DNA from 2 places in the uncultured Turicibacter sp. genome. Region 1 is predicted to be linked to the other one. Evidence: riboswitches for the same ligand, from Rfam matches in the RefSeq annotation. Region 1 holds a riboswitch; the other holds the start of a gene.

What was found. A riboswitch is a leader RNA that binds a small molecule or an ion and turns the genes downstream of it on or off. The one in region 1 is predicted to bind S-adenosylmethionine.
Region 2: another riboswitch for S-adenosylmethionine. It lies ahead of metK (methionine adenosyltransferase); the one in region 1 lies ahead of QWC74_RS01205 (methionine ABC transporter ATP-binding protein).

The regions. Positions count from the first base shown of each region.
Region 1 covers NZ_CALIOS010000014.1:45,250-49,689, reverse strand. The annotation lists gene QWC74_RS01215 (MetQ/NlpA family ABC transporter substrate-binding protein) at 1-622, opposite strand, end outside; gene QWC74_RS01210 (methionine ABC transporter permease) at 740-1,408, opposite strand; gene QWC74_RS01205 (methionine ABC transporter ATP-binding protein) at 1,405-2,421, opposite strand; SAM riboswitch class I at 2,528-2,629, opposite strand; gene QWC74_RS01200 (manganese efflux pump) at 2,885-3,511, shown strand; gene pflB (formate C-acetyltransferase) at 3,800-4,440, shown strand, end outside.
Region 2 covers NZ_CALIOS010000040.1:21,639-26,078, reverse strand. The annotation lists partial or broken gene QWC74_RS03885 (hypothetical protein) at 1-470, opposite strand, end outside; gene QWC74_RS03880 (diacylglycerol kinase family protein) at 630-1,520, opposite strand; gene metK (methionine adenosyltransferase) at 1,643-2,833, opposite strand; SAM riboswitch class I at 3,175-3,275, opposite strand; gene QWC74_RS03870 (DNA recombination protein RmuC) at 3,353-4,440, opposite strand, start outside.

The DNA of each region.
Region 1 (4,440 bases):
CATTATAAACTTGAACTAATAATCCTGGATCGATATCTGTTTGGAATTTTAAGTTTTTAGGATTTTCAATGATATTTTCTACAGTTGCTTTGCTAACTTCAACAGAATCATCTAATTTGATTAAGCCTTCTGTTTGTAATAATCCTAGCATACGTCCGTGATCAGCAACTGAATTACTCATGATGATTGTTGCTCCTTCTGGCAATTCATCTAATGATGTATATTTTTTAGAATAAACTCCAATAGGTTCGATATGAATTCCACCCGCATTTACAAGGTTTGTTCCATGCTCAACATTGAATTCTTCTAAATAAGGAATGTGTTGGAAGTAGTTTGCATCTAATTCTCCATTTTCCACCGTTGTATTAGGTAAAACATAGTCTTGGAATACTGTAATATCAAGCTCGATTCCTTCTTCTAATAATAATGGAGCAGCAAACTCTAATATTTCAGCATGAGGGACCGCAGATGCTCCAATAGATAACTTTGTCGTTTCTGCAGGTTTTACTTCCTCAGTTTCTGGCGCTTCTGGTGTAGAAGTTTCTGGTTTTGTGTCATTTTGGCAACCAACTAATGTTAGGGCTGCAGCAAAGCTTAATAAACCTAAAGATAATTTTTTCATATTTAATTCTCCTCCTTGGATTTTGTTTTTATCGTGTTCCCCCACGATTCCTATATAAATCTCAATTTCGTGAAAAATTAAGGATTTATCTAATAGTTACTTAACGTCAGATTTCTTTTAACGTTTATCGATTTTTTTAGTAATAAAATCTCCGAGCATTTGGATGGTAAAGACAATAATTAAAATGATGACTGTCGCTACAAATACAACATCCATGCGATTACGCTGGAATCCATCAAGATAGGCCAAATTACCAAGCCCTCCTGCTCCGATTACACCGGCCATTGCTGTGTAACCAACAAGAGAAATCGTTGTGACAGTAATACCAGATACTAATGCAGGTAAGCTTTCAGGAATTAAAACTTTCCAAATAATTGTCCATATTGAAGCTCCCATTGCGACTGAAGCTTCGATAACTCCTTTATCGATTTCGCGAAGAGCGATTTCTACTAATCGACCATAGAATGGTGCTGCTCCAATAATTAGAGCAGGAAGTGCAGCATTCGGACCTAACATACTTCCGACTAACCATTTTGTGAATGGAAGTAACAAAATAATTAAGATAACGAATGGAATTGATCGGAATATATTGACGAAAGCAGATAAAATACGATTAATCCATTTATTTTCAAGTAACTGATTAGGTCCTGTTAAGAATAAGATTAATCCGATGATAAGACCTAATAAGAAAACACAAATACAAGCAATTAGTGACATATATAGTGTTTCAGTTGTGGCATCAAACATTTTATCAAAGCGTACATTCGGTAGTAATGATGAAATCATCGTGCCATCACCTCAATTTCTACTCCTGCCTCTTTTAAATAATTAAGTGCAGAATTAATATCATTTCCTGTTAGTTGAACGTAAAGTGATCCATAACCACCATCTTGTGTTTGAACAACTTTCCCGTGAATAATATTAATATCAACATCATATTGTCGAATAACGTTTGTGATAAATGGTTTTTCAGCATTTCCTTGGAAGTATTTTAATAAAACAATTTTTCCATCAGGGAATTGTTTTGATAGGGTATCTAACGTATTAAGTGATTCGTCTTCATTGACAACTTGCTTTACAAATCGTTTAGTAACGGAGTGACTTGGGGTTCTAAAGACAGTTAAGACATCACCTTGTTCGATGATACGACCATTTTCCATAATGGCAACATGGTGACAGATTTTTTGAATGACATGCATTTCATGTGTAATTAGAACGATAGTTAAATTGTATTTTCTATTAATTGTGACTAATAAGTCTAGGATTTCGTCTGTTGTTTGTGGATCGAGGGCTGATGTAGCCTCATCACACAGTAAAACTTTTGGGTTATTTGCCAACGCTCTAGCGATTCCGACACGTTGCTTTTGACCTCCACTTAATTGGGAAGGGTAGTTATTTTCTTTCCCGCTTAATCCAACTAATTGAATTAATTCTAGTACACGAGGTTTGATTTCATTTTTCTTAACGCCAGCAATTTCAAGAGAAAAGGCGATATTTTCATAAACAGTTCGAGACCAAAGTAGGTTAAAGTGTTGAAATACCATTCCGATTTGTTGACGTGCTAAGCGAAGTTCTTTAGCAGATACCTTAGTTAGATCTTTTCCGTCAATTGTAACGGTCCCGTCGGTTGGTCGTTCGAGTAAGTTTAACATTCTGATTAATGTACTTTTTCCAGCACCACTGTAGCCGATAATTCCGAAGATTTCTCCCTTTTTAATCTCTAGATTAACAGAATCAACTGCTGTTACTTGGCCGGATGAAGTTTGGAATACTTTTTTAACTTGATCAAGGATAATCATATTCTCTCCCCTTTCCTTAGATAAGTCATTTAACATTGATACAAAAAAACCTTCCTACTTAGATAAGTAGAAAGGTGGACTACATTTGCATGTAATGTCACACTTTCTCTCATCTGTCAGATAAAAATCTGCAGGAATTGGCACCGTATCATTAATTGATGGTTGCCGGGCATCACAGGGCCTGTCCCTCCGCCGCTCTTGATAAGAGTTTGTGTATCTGTATAAAATTTTAGTTTGTTGTGACTTAATACTTATTATAAGGCGTTTAGTTTAAAAGTCAATCTATTTTTTCCATTTTTTAACTTATACAGAAATACATATATATAAGGTAAGAAATTAAAAAATATTTTTTTGTTTAGCGTTCCTAATTTTTTATACAATATTTAATAATTCTAGATTAATTTTAAAATAGGTATATTAAATGAGGTAAATAGATAAGATGTAGGAGCAAGGAAGATTAGAGATGGGGGAGATTTTATTGAATGATTACATTATTGTTATTATTACAATGTCAGTAGCGTTGGCAATGGATGCTTTTGCTGTTTCAATAACACTCGGAATGGATGGAGCTACAAGTTCAATAAGACAGCGCTTGAAGGTAGCGACAAGCTTTGGATTTTTTCAAGGATTATTATTTATTTTAGGAATTATCTCGCTGACAATCGTAAGTGGAAATATTACAACTTATAATCAATATATTGCAGGTGTTATTTTAATCATTTTGGGGTCAAGAATGATTAAAGAAACATTTGAAGAAGAACCAGATAATTGTCCGTATCCGATTTGCCAACAAAAAAAGTGTAGTCAGGTTAAGTGTTTACGAACTGGAAAAACAAATAAAATCACGTTTAGATTATTAGTGATGTTTGGTATTGCGACAAGTATCGATGCGTTAGCTGCTGGAATTACGTATGGACTAATTTATGAGCAGATTATGTTAGCTGTCATTTGCATTTCAGGTGTTGCCTTTCTTTTATCTTATATGGGAGCAACCTTTGGTAGAAAATTAGGTCATATAATTGGAAATAAAGCTAATATATTTGGTGGAATATTAATTGTTATATTAGGAATAAAATCTATATTGTCCTAATATAAAACTTCTTTAGGATGTATCTTAAAGAAGTTTTTTTAGGTGGATAAAAATGTCACAATAAAATTTCAAAATATTAGAGCATATAAGTTGATTTTTTCCATTATCGGCAATATAATAGACAATGTAAAAGATATATACGTTATAACGTTTATGGGGATAGTTAAATGTTATGATGCTATGCAAACCCTTTACAAAATGAGGCTATCTGTTATAAAATCAAAGTGCAGTAACAGGTATTCGAAATTTCAGAGAGAGGTTCAAATTGGACCACAAGGAGGAATTATCATGGAAGCTTGGCAAGGCTTTAAAGGTGAAAACTGGAAAGAAAAAATTGATGTGCGTGACTTTATCAATCAAAACATTACTGTTTATGAGGGTGACGATTCATTCTTAGCAGGACCAACAGAAGCAACAACAAAATTATGGGATCAAGTAATGGAATTATCTAAAGCTGAACGTGAGGCTGGTGGAGTTCTTGATTTAGATACTAAAATCGTATCAACTATTACTTCTCATGAACCAGGATACTTAAATAAAGAGTTAGAAACAATCGTTGGTTTCCAAACTGATAAACCATTCAAACGTTCTTTACAACCATTTGGTGGAATTCGTATGGCTGAAAAAGCTGCTGAATCTTATGGATTCCATGTAGATCCAGAAGTATCTCACATTTTCACTGAATACCGTAAAACTCATAACCAAGGTGTATTCGATGCTTATACTCCAGAAATCCGTGCTGCTCGTAAATCAGGTGTTATCACAGGATTACCAGATGCTTATGGACGTGGACGTATTATCGGGGACTACCGTCGTGTAGCTTTATACGGAATCGACCGTTTAATGGCTGAAAAATTAAATGATCATAACAATACATCTCGTATCATGGACGAAGAAACTATTCGTTTACGTGAAGAGATTTCAGAACA
Region 2 (4,440 bases), on a different contig from region 1:
TGAACTAATCCACTTCCAGAACTTCGACTTTCAATGGAGAATAAACCATCATCTTCTAAATTAATTGAAGCAGTTTCTTCAAGTAATTCTTCCTCAATTTGCTCTTCTGGACTCTTGCTTTCTTCTGATCCATCAGCGCTATCTAAATCTTCTTCTACTTTAGGAATCTCTAATTCTACATCTTCAGTTTCTCCGAATTCTTCGTCATTTGGAATTTCTTCAGGTAAACCGTCCCCCGGATTCTGAATCTCTTCATTTTCAGTACTTTCATTAGATAAGTTTCCATCTAAATCTGGTAGATCGTCTTGACTTGAATCAATTGATTCTTGAACAATATCTGAATTATTTTCTACTTCTGACTCATATACCGTAGCATTAACAATCGCCCCAAAGCTACTAAACTGATTTATTAATAATCCGATTGCTAATGTTCCCTTTAAGACTTCCTTCTTGCTCCGCTTTCGATTCATTTTCACAACTCCTTCTCCAATACATAGCTCCTTTAATTATAAATAATTTATACATTTTTGTCATTAAAACATAGATAAAAAGAATATTTTGACACTCTTTTGTATATAATAAGAAATTTAGTAATAAAAAAAGAATTCAAGTATACTTGAATTCTTTTTTTATTCACCTTTACTTAAAATCTGAACACGTCGTTGAAGACTTTTAATGGTAGCATGTTTCATACTTCCACCATCTTCACCATCAAGCGTCCATTTCACGTCCTGTTCACTCTCAACTGTAATTCGATCTGTTTTAAATGTTACCACGTATTCAGGATCATATGTTCGATTTAAAAAGTCGGTTAAAATACGATGAATATCAATCAAATTTTTAGGAGCTCGAATTAATGTTACCTCAAATAGTCCATCATTTAAATCCGCTTGATTTCCAAATGCATTTTTAATCCCTGCTACAGAATCCGAATTTGAAATCATTCCAAAAATATAATCTCCCTCAATAAAACCCTCACGATGATAAATTTTACACTGATAAGATTGAATCGTTGGAAGTTTCATTAATCCTTCAATTAAATAAGCAAGTCCCCCGAGCATATTTTTGCGCGGTTGTGGTGTTTCATAAGCTACGTCTGTAAAAGCCCCAAATGCAGCAACATACATAAAATAACGCTCATTAAACATCCCGATATCAATTGGCATTGGTTTCCCATTTAAACAGAGTTCAAGTGCTTTTGGAACATTTTTAGGAATACCAAGTGTTGATGCAAAATCATTAGTTGTCCCTGTTGGAATATAACCAATCGGAGTATTCCCATTTGCTTCAATTAAGCCAGTGATTACTTCGTTCAACGTTCCATCCCCACCACTTGCGATAACCAAATCATAACTTCGAGCGACTTTCATTTTACTCACAGCATCATGCTTAGCTTTCGTTGGATAAACTGTCACTTCATATCCAGCTAAACTAAACTGAGTGACAATCGATAAAAGGTAATCCTTGATCATCCCACGACCTGACGTCGGATTGATTATAAGTAACAGTTTTTTTAGCACACTAGGCACTTCCTTTCAAAAATTTAAAGTTTTATAGCATAGTATATTATAGCACTCTCTCACATAATAAAAACCTGATTTTTTGTAAAAAAATCAGGCTATTATTATACATCTATTTAATATTAAAGTGAAGCTTTTAACGCTTCTACTTTATCTAAGCGTTCCCATGGTAAATCTACATCAGTACGTCCGAAATGTCCATATGCAGCTGTTTGTTTATAGATTGGGCGTCTTAAATCTAACATTTGAATGATTCCCGCTGGGCGTAAATCAAAGTTTTGACGAATTACTTCGACGATTTTAGCATTCGTAGTTTTCCCTGTACCGAATGTATCAACCATAATTGAAGTAGGCTGTGCGACTCCAATTGCATATGATAATTGAATCTCAATTTTATCTGCATACCCTGCAGCAACTAAGTTCTTCGCCACATAACGTGCAGCATATGCAGCAGAGCGGTCTACTTTTGTTGCATCTTTACCTGAGAATGCTCCACCACCATGACGGGCATATCCTCCGTAAGTATCAACAATAATTTTACGTCCTGTTAATCCTGCATCTCCATGAGGTCCACCGATTACAAAACGTCCTGTTGGATTAACTAAATAACGAGTATTTTCAGTTACTAATTCTTGTGGTAATACTTCATCAAATACATATTTTTTGATATCTGCTTCGATTTGCTCATGAGTTACTTCTGGTGAATGTTGAGTCGATAATAATACAGTATCAATAGCTACTGGTTTTAAAGCTTCATCATATTCAACTGTTACTTGAGTTTTTCCATCTGGACGTAAATAGTCTAATGTTCCATTTTTACGAACTTCAGTTAAACGACGTGCTAATTTATGAGCTAACGAGATTGGTAATGGCATAAATTCTTCTGTTTCATTTGTAGCAAACCCGAACATTAAACCTTGGTCTCCTGCTCCGATTGCTTCGATTTCTTCATCACTCATTGAACCAGTACGAGCTTCTAACGCTTGGTCAACACCCATCGCAATATCAGCCGATTGTTCGTCAATTGCAGTTAACACAGCACATGTATCTGCGTCAAATCCATATTTTGCACGATCATAACCAATTTGACGAATTGTTTCACGGACTGTTTTTTGAATATCAACATACGAAGACGTTGTAATTTCCCCAAACACTAACACTAATCCAGTTGTTACCGATGTTTCACAAGCAACACGTGCCATTGGATCTTTGGCTAAGATCGCATCTAAAATTGAATCTGAAATCTGATCAGCAATTTTATCTGGATGACCTTCTGTTACTGATTCTGATGTAAATAAACGACGTTCTGACACTATAATATCCTCCTTCAATTCACATTAATACTCTATATTATTAAGCTTTAGATATAAAATCATGCTTCGGGCCGTTAATTTTTGCAATTAACTTGAATCTAATCCTATTTTCCACTAAATTATATTCTAACAATGGTTGTTACATCGCCTTCGCGATGTAAAGTTTGTCTAATTATAGATTTTATGTGTATTCACAAATACAGTGAATACACACTAATAGCACTAATGGATAACATCTGCAAAAAACGCAGATGTATAGTTCATCTATTCCGACAAAGCCGGAAAGATGAGCTAACAAAAAAAGCCCGCTATAAGCGGACTTGAATAGGTAGATTCAAACCCTCTTATTGCTCGAGTTAAACTCGCTTGGGTCGGCACCTTTCAATTTCAGAGGTTGCCGCGACTTCATAGGCCCCTATGCCTCCATCGCTCTTAATAAGAGTATATTATTGTAATTTTATTAAATTTAATTCTTATCTATTATAAAGCCTTTTTATTTATTTGTCAAATATTAGCGACTTATTCTGTAAAATCAAGTTCAACATTTGAAATAGCATCGAAGCGAGTCCCAATTTTCTCAGTTGTAATATGGATTTCTTTAACATCTTTCGACACACTATCAATATGCTTACTCAACTTATCCCATCGCTCTTTATAACGCTTGAATTCATCCCCTAATTTATTCAACTCCTGTTGAATAATTAAAGCATGTTGATCCCGTTCTAAATTATTTAAAATCACTTGAATCGTTGTCAGTGTTGACATAAAAGTTGTAGGTGACACAAGCCATACTCTTTTACGTTGCGAATAAGCTACTAAATCTGGGTGATAGGCATTAATCTCAGCAAAAATTGCCTCTGCTGGTAAAAACATCACAGCCTGATCTGAAGTTTCCTGCGGTGTCACATATTTATTGAAAATATCATCAATATGTTTCTTAACATCTTGTTTGAACTGTTTCTCTGCTAGTTGACGCTCTACCTCCCCTAAAGTTCGATCCATCATACGTTGATAATTTTCAAGTGGAAACTTCGAGTCAATCGGTAAATCCCCCATTGGAAGTGGAGCATGAAGCATGGCATCTACAATAGTTCCATTTGATAACTTATACTGAGTTTCATAAATACGATCATTCTTTTCACCGAAAACAGCTGCCATAATTTGATAAAGTTGCACCTCACCAAACGTTCCTCGACTTTTTTTATCTGATAACAGATTTTGTAGTGATACAATGTCCGTTGATAAACTTTCAATCTTTTTCTGTGCTTCATCAATCTTTGCTAAACGAACCAAAATATTTTGAAATGTCTCATTCGTCTTATTAAATGACTGATCTAGCCTCTCATTTACCTTATCATTAATACGCAGCAAATTAAACTCAATCCGTTCATTTAACTTCGAAAAATCACTCTGTAATTGTTGATTCACCAAAGACGTATGCTGATTCAATTGATCTCGCATCACCCGCTCAAACTGTCCATAACGCTCAAGCACTCGCTCATTCGCCTGATTAAAACTCCCACTTAACTGAAAATTAGCATCCTGAAGTCGCTTCTCCATTCGTTGTTGCTCCTCAAGCAATTGTTTCACCTGCAAATCTAACTGTG